Regions from separate parts of the Neorhizobium galegae bv. orientalis str. HAMBI 540 genome, predicted to be linked through region 1. Evidence: riboswitches for the same ligand, from Rfam matches in the RefSeq annotation. Region 1 holds a riboswitch; the other holds the start of a gene.
The links. Region 1 has a riboswitch for S-adenosylmethionine ahead of metA (homoserine O-acetyltransferase MetA). Riboswitches for the same ligand answer to the same signal wherever they lie in the genome.
Positions count from the first base shown of each region.

Region 2: another riboswitch for S-adenosylmethionine. It lies ahead of RG540_RS00610 (O-succinylhomoserine sulfhydrylase); the one in region 1 lies ahead of metA (homoserine O-acetyltransferase MetA).

Region 1 is NZ_HG938353.1:3,841,390-3,845,921, forward strand. Features, by position in the region: gene RG540_RS18695 (aldose epimerase family protein) at 1-46, opposite strand, end outside; gene RG540_RS18700 (vWA domain-containing protein) at 143-1,324, opposite strand; gene metA (homoserine O-acetyltransferase MetA) at 1,337-2,257, opposite strand; SAM riboswitch at 2,316-2,393, opposite strand; gene RG540_RS18710 (AAA family ATPase) at 2,447-3,286, opposite strand; gene RG540_RS18715 (thiamine diphosphokinase) at 3,381-4,037, shown strand; gene RG540_RS18720 (ABC-F family ATP-binding cassette domain-containing protein) at 4,041-4,532, shown strand, end outside.
Region 2 is NZ_HG938353.1:119,310-123,841, forward strand. Features, by position in the region: gene RG540_RS00600 (tannase/feruloyl esterase family alpha/beta hydrolase) at 1-124, opposite strand, end outside; gene apaG (Co2+/Mg2+ efflux protein ApaG) at 240-632, opposite strand; gene RG540_RS00610 (O-succinylhomoserine sulfhydrylase) at 793-1,977, opposite strand; SAM riboswitch at 2,022-2,100, opposite strand; gene RG540_RS00615 (2'-deoxycytidine 5'-triphosphate deaminase) at 2,174-3,268, shown strand; tRNA gene RG540_RS00620 (tRNA-Gly) at 3,322-3,395, shown strand; gene RG540_RS00625 (pyridoxal phosphate-dependent decarboxylase family protein) at 3,567-4,532, shown strand, end outside.

The DNA.
Region 1 (4,532 bases):
TGCCGAAAACTTCGAAATTCTGGTCCGCCATATTCTGGTCCGCCATGAGACTGCTCCTCCACCAATATGTTTTGCGGCAAACTGCGCGATTTGACGGCAGGCCGCAACGCCGGTGACCGATAAAGTTCATGGAAAAGCAAAGTCAGCGGGTGAGCGCGCGCGTCGCCTGTTCCAACCCGCCGAGCGTCAGCGGAAACATCCGTTCGGTCATCAGCTGCCGCATCACCCCGATCGAGGTCGTATGGCTCCAATGGTCCTGCGGCAGCGGATTGAGCCAGACGCAGCGATGGAAGTGGTCGGTGACGCGCCTGATCCAGGCCTCGCCCGGTTCCTGGTTCCAATGCTCCACCGAACCGCCCGTATGGGTGATCTCATAGGGGCTCATCGAGGCATCCCCGACGAAGATCACCTTGTAGTCGGCGCCATAACTGCGGATGAGGTCGAGCGTCGGCGTCCGGTCGGCCCGGCGGCGGTTCTCTCGCCACACGCCTTCATAGAGGCAGTTGTGGAAGTAGAAATGCTCCATATGCTTGAACTCGGCGCGGGCTGCCGAGAACAGCTCTTCGACCACCCGGATATGGTCGTCCATCGACCCTCCGACATCGAAGAACATCAGCAGCTTCACCGCGTTGCGTCGTTCCGGCCGGGTCTGGACGTCGAGATAACCATGCTCGGCAGTAGAGCGGATCGTGCCCGGCAGATCGAACTCCTCGATCGCCCCTTCCCGCACCCAGCGGCGCAGCCGCTTCAGCGCAAGCTTGATGTTGCGGGTGCCGAGCTCCACCTTGTCATCGAAATCGGCGAACTCGCGCTTGTCCCAGACTTTTACCGCCCGGCGGTGACGGGACTGGTCCTGGCCGATCCGCACGCCTTCCGGATTATAGCCATAAGCGCCGAAAGGTGACATGCCGCCAGTGCCGATCCATTTCGAGCCGCCCTGATGCCGACCCCTCTGCTCCTCGAGCCGCTGGCGCAGGGTCTCCATCAGCTTCTCGAACCCGCCGAGCGACTCGACGAGCTTCTTCTCTTCGTCGCTCAGATGCTTTTCTGTGAGCTTGCGCAGCCATTCCTCAGGGATATTGGCGGCGTCCAGGCCAGGCTCCCCGGAGACCATTTCGAGCCCGCGGAAATAGGACGAAAAGACCCGGTCGAACTTGTCGATATGCCGCTCGTCCTTCACCAGCGCCGTGCGGGCGAGGAAATAGAAGGCCTCCACGTCGAAATCCGCGATCCCTTCTTCCACCCCTTCCAGAAGGTCGAGGAATTCCCGGAGTGTTACCGGGATCTTCGCTTCTTTGAGGTGAAGGAAGAAGGGAATGAACATCGCGTCGAAAACCTATTCGGTACCGATCTTCTCCGGATCATAAGGGGTCGTCTGGTAGATCTCGTTGATCCAGTTGCCGAACAGAAGATGTGCATGGCTGCGCCAACGGTTCAAGGGCGTCAGCGTGTCGTCGTTATGCGGGAAGTAGTTATGCGGCATCTTGATCGGTACGCCGGCATTGACGTCCCGGAAATATTCGTCGGCCAGCGAGGTGGAGTCGTATTCCACATGGTTGAACATGTAGAGCCGCTTGCCGGCCTTCTCGTGCACCAGGCAGATACCCATTTCCTCGGATTCCATCAGGATTTCGAGGTTCGGGTTCTTCTCGATATCGGCGCGGCGGACTTCCGTCCAGCGCGATACCGGCACCTGGAAATCGTCCGAAAAGCCGTTGAGATAGATCGAGGACGGCACGAGGTTGCGATGGCGATAGACGCCGAACGCCTTTTCCTTGAGCTCGTATTTCGGCACGCCATGGAAATGGTAGATCGCCGCCATCGCGCCCCAGCAGACATTCATGGTCGAATGCACGTTGGTCGCGGTCCAGTCGAGGATTTGTCTCATCTCGTCCCAATAGGTGACGTCCTCGAAGGGAAGTGTCTCGATCGGTGCGCCAGTAATGATGAAACCGTCGAACTTGCGGTGCTTCACCTCTTCCCAAGTTTCATAGAAGGAAAGGAGATGATCCTCCGACGTGTTCTTCGCCTTGTGGCCGCCGACGCGGATCAGCGAGAATTCGACCTGCAGCGGCGAGGCGCCGACGAGGCGCGCCATCTGCAGCTCGGTCTTGATCTTGTTCGGCATGAGGTTGAGCAGCCCGATCTGCAGCGGACGAATGTCCTGCCGCACCGCCATGGTTTCGGTCATCACCCGGACGCCCTCGGAAACGAGGGTGCTGTATGCGGGCAGCGTATCGGGAATCTTGATCGGCATGTCTCAACCCAACAAAAATAAAACCGGCGGCAAAATAAATCGCGACCGGTCCGTGGGAAGACATCTTCTCGCGGCCCTTTAGCGACTTTTTTAACGTGGCTGCAAGCCGGCCGGCCAAATCACCACGAATTCTCGAGAGTTCAAATACGCCTTGCTACAGGCCCCGTCAATGGGAGCAAAATCTTCCGCTTACCGCTCCCGCCGCGCCATGAAGGCCATTCGCTCGAAGAGATGCACGTCCTGCTCGTTCTTGAGGAGAGCGCCATGCAACTTCGGCAGCGCGTTCCGGGCGTCGCCGCGCAGATCCGATGGGTCGACATCGTCCGAGACCAGCAGCCGGATCCAGTCGAGCGCTTCGGAGGTCGAGGGCTTTTTCTTCAGCCCCGGCATCTCGCGGATCTCGTAGAATTGGGTGAGCGCATTGCGCACCAGCGCCTGCTTGATGCCGGGGTAATGGACCTCGACGATGCGGGCGAGCGTATCGACGTCCGGGAAGCGGATATAATGGAAGAAACAGCGGCGCAGGAAGGCGTCCGGCAGTTCCTTCTCGTTGTTGGAGGTGATGATGACAATCGGCCGGACCTTGGCGCACACCATTTCACCGGTCTCGTAGACATGGAATTCCATGCGGTCGAGCTCCTGCAGCAGGTCGTTCGGGAACTCGATATCCGCCTTGTCGATCTCGTCGATCAGCAGGACGAGCTTCCTGTCGGAGGCAAACGCCTGCCATAGCTTGCCGCGGCGGATATAGTTGGCCACGTCGTGGACGCGTTCGTCGCCGAGTTGGCTGTCGCGCAGCCGCGAGACGGCGTCGTATTCGTAGAGCCCCTGCTGCGCCTTGGTGGTGGACTTGATGTTCCACTCGATCAGATCGAGCCCGAGGGCGGCGGCCACCTGCCGCGCAAGCTCGGTCTTGCCGGTGCCGGGCTCGCCTTTCACCAGCAGCGGACGTTCGAGCCGGATCGCAGCATTGACCGCCACCATCAGATCCTTGTCGGCAATATAGTCAGCTGTACCCTGAAACTGCATCTCGTGATCCTGATCGGTAAACGCGCCGCAAACTAAAAGCTCACCCGCGGCGGTGCAACAGCTTTCCCTTTCCATCGGCTTTGCGCTATGGGCAATGCACATGACCCATTCGACCTTCACCATTCTGCTCGGCGGCAGTCTCACCGTCACCGACCGCCTGCGGGACGCGATCGACGGCAGCCGCTTCATCGCGGCCGACAGCGGCATGCGCCATGCGGTGGCGCTCGGCGTGAAGCCGGAACTCTGGGTCGGCGATTTCGACTCCTCGGATGCCGCGCTGATAGCGCAGTTCCCGGACGTCGAGCGACAGACCTACCCGCCCGCCAAGTCCGAAACCGACGGCGAGATCGCAACCTCGGAAGCGACCGACCGCGGTGCCACAAGACTGATCTTCGTCGGCGCACTCGGCGGCGAGCGCAGCGACCATGCGCTCCAGCACCTCTTTCACGCCATGGGCCTTGCCGAACGCGGCCTCGATATCCTGCTGACGTCAGGCGACGAGGAAGCCTTGCCGCTGCTGCCGGGCGCAAGGACGCTCGACCTGCCGAAGGGTTCGCTGTTTTCGGTCATCGGTTTTTCCGACCTGGAAGGGCTCGATATCATCGGCGCACGTTATCCGCTCGACAACTTCTCACTCCCCTTCGGCTCCTCGCGCACCGTCTCGAACGTTGCGGAAGGCCAGGTGGATTTCCATTTGAGGAAGGGCAAGGCCATGATCCTTGCCCGCCCCCACGACTTTACAGGAGCCTGACTGTTGGCGCCCCCAATTCTGAAACTTGACGATATTTTCCTGAGCTTCGGCGGCGCGCCGCTTCTCGCCGGTGCCGGCATGCAGGTGGAGCCGGGCGACCGGATCTGCCTCGTCGGCCGCAACGGTTCCGGCAAATCGACGCTGATGAAGATCGCCGCCGGCATGGTCGAGCCCCAATCGGGCGAGGTGTTCCGCCATCCCTCCTCGACCATCCGCTATCTCGAACAGGCGCCGGATTTCGCCGATTATTCGACGGTGCAGGCCTACGCCGAAGCGGGCCTTGGCCCGGGCGACGATCCCTACCGCGTCACTTACCTGCTCGAACATCTGGGCCTCACCGGCCAGGAACACCCGAACACGCTCTCCGGCGGAGAATCCCGACGCGCAGCACTGGCCCGCGTCATGGCGCCCGAGCCGGACATCCTGATGCTCGACGAGCCGACCAACCATCTCGACCTGCCGACCATCGAATGGCTGGAAGAGGAGCTGCGCAAG
Region 2 (4,532 bases), 930 kb from region 1:
AATCCGGCCTGTCCTTCTGATCGATGAAACTGCTTTTGTTTTGTGCGAGCCCTGGCGTAAAGGCCGTAAGCGTCATTAACGCGCAGGACACCAGCAGAATGACCGGCGAAGTGGATCGTGTCATCAAGTACTCCTCCCAAAGACCGTTTGACGGAGCCAAGATGCCGCAGGAGGAAAGGGGTAACAAATAGAAAAACCGCCGCCACCCATAACCTGTAGGTTGTCGTCGGTGGCGCGGTCTAGTTGAGGACGCGCATCAGGCCTGGTGAATCCAGCGAGAAAGCCGGGATCGTCACCTCGAAGGTTTCGCCGTCGTCTGTCTGCATGTCGTAGTGGCCGAACATCAGGCCGGATGGGGTGTCGAGCGGACAGCCCGAAGAATATTCGTAGCTGTCGCCGGGCTTCAGCCGCGGCTGTTCACCGATGACACCAGGCCCGTCCACTTCGTCGACGATGCCGTTCTGGTCGGTAATGTTCCAGTAGCGATGCACGAGCTGCACGGTGAGCGACGAATGATTTTCGATGACGATGCGATAGCCCCAGACATAACGGCTCTCTTCCGGATTGGATTGCTCCTCCAGATAATAGGGCTCGACGGCGACATCGATATCTCTTGTCCGGGCGCGATACATGCGACACCTCAACAAATCTAACTTGGTTCGATATTGTACAGAGGCGCCGCAACGTCAAGAATTCTCGCGGTTTGAACAACCGAGTATGGGCATTAGTTGAAGTTAAGGATAACCGGGATGGTGAATTTCTGGTCGATCCACCACCCCGGAAAGCCAAGGCTTACATGCCGGCCTTTGAAAGCGCCCGAGCGAAATCCTCGATCAGGTCGTCGGTATCCTCGATGCCGGCCGACAGACGCACGGTGCCGGGCGAAATGCCGAGTTCGGCACGGGCCTCGTCCGTCAGGTTCTTATGGGTCGTCGTCGCCGGATGGGTGATCAGGCTCTTGGAATCGCCGAGATTGTTGGAAATCCTGACGATCTCCAGCGCGTTCTGCAGCTTGAAGGCCGCGTCCTTGCCGCCCTTCAGCTCGAAGCAGACGAGCGTCGAGCCGGCCTTCATCTGCCGGGCGATGATATCGGCCTGCGGATGGTCCTTGCGGCCCGGATAGATGACCTTTGCGACCTGCTTTTGGTCGGCGAGGAAGTCGGCGATCTTCGAGGCGCTCTCGGTCTGCTGCTTGACGCGCAGCGGCAGGGTTTCGATGCCCTTCAGCAGCGTCCAGGCATTGAACGGCGACATGGCCGGGCCCGTATGACGGAAATAGTCGTGCAGGTTCTCGTCGATCCAGGCCTTGTCGGATAGCACGACGCCGCCGAGGCAGCGGCCTTGGCCGTCGATATGCTTGGTGGCCGAATAGACGACGATATGCGCGCCGAGTTCCAACGGCTTCTGGTAGAGCGGGGTCGCAAACACGTTGTCGACGACGACCTTGGCGCCGATCTGGTTGGCGAGCTTGGCGACGCCGGCGATATCGACCACTTCGAGCGTCGGGTTGGTCGGGCTCTCCAGGAAGAACACCTTGGTCTTCGGGGTGATCGCCTTTTCCCAGTTTTCCAGGAAGCGCCCGTCGACCAGCGTGCATTCGATGCCGTATTTCGGAGCGAGCGTCTCGACCACCCAGCGGCAGGAGCCGAACAGGGCACGGGCAGCGACGATATGGTCGCCGGCCTTCAGCTGGCAAAGGATCGCGGCGGTAACGGCAGCCATGCCGGACGCTGTGGCGCGGGCGTCTTCGGCGCCTTCCAGCATGCACATGCGCTTCTCGAACATGTCGTTGGTTGGGCTGCCGTAGCGCGCGTAGATGAAGCCGTCGGTCTCGCCCTTGAAGCGCGCTTCCGCTGCTTCAGACGTGTCATAGACGAAACCCTGTGTCAGGAAGATCGCTTCCGACGTTTCGCCATATTGCGAGCGCAGCGTGCCGCCGTGTACGAGTTGAGTTGCCGGGCGCCAATTCTTAGTCATGCGTGTTCCCCATTCAGAACAAAAAAACCGGTCGCATAAGCAGACCGGTTTCGCACCCGGTCTTTTTAGCCACTTATTTAACGTGGCTGCAAGCCGACCGGCCAAATCACCACGGGATAAGATTGGCATAGCGCCGCGTCCCGCTTGCGTCAATGGCTCGCATTTGGTTTTGTCGCCTCGAAAACTTGAGAGAGACATGATGGCTCGCGAAACGGGAATTTTGGCGGACCGCGCGATCGCGGCGCTTTTCGACAGTGGACGGCTGATTTCCGAACGTGAGCTGGACCGGGACCAGATCCAGCCGGCAAGCCTGGACCTGCGCTTGGGTGCCAAGGCTTTTCGCGTCCGCGCCAGCTTCATGCCGGGCCCGACGAGCCTGGTCTCCGATAAGCTCGATCGCCTCAAGCTGCACGTTATCGATCTTTCCGACGCCGCCGTGCTGGAAACCGGCTGCGTCTACATCGTGCCGCTGATGGAACGGCTCGATCTGCCGGCCAATATGTCTGCCTCCGCCAATCCGAAAAGCTCCACCGGCAGGCTCGACATCTTTACCCGCGTCATCACCGATTACGCCCAGGAGTTCGACAAGATCCCGACCGGTTATTCCGGGCCGCTCTATCTCGAAATCTCGCCCCGTACGTTCCCGATCGTGGTGCGCCGCGGTTCGCGTCTGTCGCAGATCCGCTTCCGGGTCGGCAATGCGCTGCTGAGTGAGCCGGACCTTCTGCAACTCCACAACGACGAAACCCTGGTCGCATCCGCCAAGCCAAATGTCTCGGGCGGCGGCATCGCCCTGTCGATCGACCTTTCCGGCGACAGCGTCGGCCTGATCGGTTATCGCGGCAAACACCACACGGCCGTCGTCGACGTCGACAAGAAGGCCCAGCACGACATCTTCGATTTCTGGGAACCGCTTTACAGCCGCGGCCGCAACGAACTGATCCTCGATCCGGATGAATTTTATATCCTCGTCTCGCGCGAGGCGGTGCACGTGCCGCCGCTCTATGCCGCTGAGATGACGCCCTTCGATCCGCTGGTCGGCGAGTTCCGCGTCCACTATGCCGGTTTCTTCGATCCGGGCTTCGGCCACGAGGCGGCAGGGGGACGGGGCAGCCGGGCGGTGCTCGAAGTGCGCAGCCACGAAGTGCCCTTCATCCTCGAAGACGGCCAGATCGTCGGCCGCCTAGTCTACGAACACATGATGGACAAGCCCGAAGGCATGTACGGCACGGGCCTCGGCTCCAACTACCAGGCCCAGGGCCTCAAACTGTCCAAGCATTTTCGCGCCTGACCCCACCTCCGGCTTGACAGGCGAGGCCGTCTGTTGGAAGTCTGAAACCTGACGCGGGTGTAGCTCAATGGTAGAGCAGCAGCTTCCCAAGCTGAATACGAGGGTTCGATTCCCTTCACCCGCTCCATTTTCCCCTTTGTCCGGCCTGTAGACTATCAGCGATTTCCCGTCGCTTGATGATGGACGGCCAGGTTAGCGGAATTGACCATCGCGTGGTAAGTTGGCGCAGGGAGCTCCGATCCCAACAGCATGCATTACAAGCCGCCATCACAGTCGCGATGACACGGGGACGCAGTCCATGGCCGACGGCATAGACGCACTTTTCGCGCAGGCGGCGCATCTGGCCGCCGGCTTCCGCCATGTCGACCCTCAACTCCACCGGCCGCAACTGCAATACCAGGAATGCCTGGCGACGCTCGTCGAAGACCTCCAGGAGGAGACGCTGTCGATGGAAGACGTCCTTCTGCAGCTCGTGGAAAAGGCAGAGCCGGGGCTCCACCGAACGACCGGGCCGTCTTTTTTTGGCTGGGTGATTGGTGGCTCTCATCCGATGGGCGTGGCGGCAGACTTCCTCACGAGCGCCTGGGGGCAAAACGCGGGCAATCACACAGCGTCTCCTGCCGCCGCATCCTTCGAGAAGGTGGCAGCCACCTGGCTCCTGGACGTTCTCGGCCTGCCTGCGCAATCTTCCGTGGGCTTTGTGACAGGAGCGACTGTCGCCAACTTCAGCTGTCTGGCCACCGCGAGAGGCGAAGTGCTTCGGCGAGTCGGCTGGAACGCCGATGCAGACGGGCTTTTCGGCGCGCCGCCGATCACCGTTATCATCGGTGACGATGCCCACACGACGGTTTTTTCAGCCTTGCAGTTCCTGGGGCTTGGGCATGACCGCGTTGTCAGGGTAGCCACCGATCCGCAGGGACGTATCCTTGCCAGCCGTTTCGAGGAAGCGGTCAATAAAACGGCTGGTCCAACGATCGCCATCCTTCAGGCCGGACAGCTCAACACGGGGGCCTTTGATCCGTTCGCCGAACTTATCCCGGTCGCCCGAAGCAGGGATGCCTGGGTGCATGTGGATGGCGCATTTGGCCTGTGGGCCAAAGCTTCCCCTTCGACGCGGCACCTTTGTCCCGGAGTGGAGTTGGCCGATAGCTGGGCCACCGACGGCCATAAGTGGCTCCAGACCCCCTATGATAGTGGTTATGCGATTGTAAGGGACGAAGTCGCCCATCGCCGCGCCATGACGATCGCTGCCAGTTACCTCCCC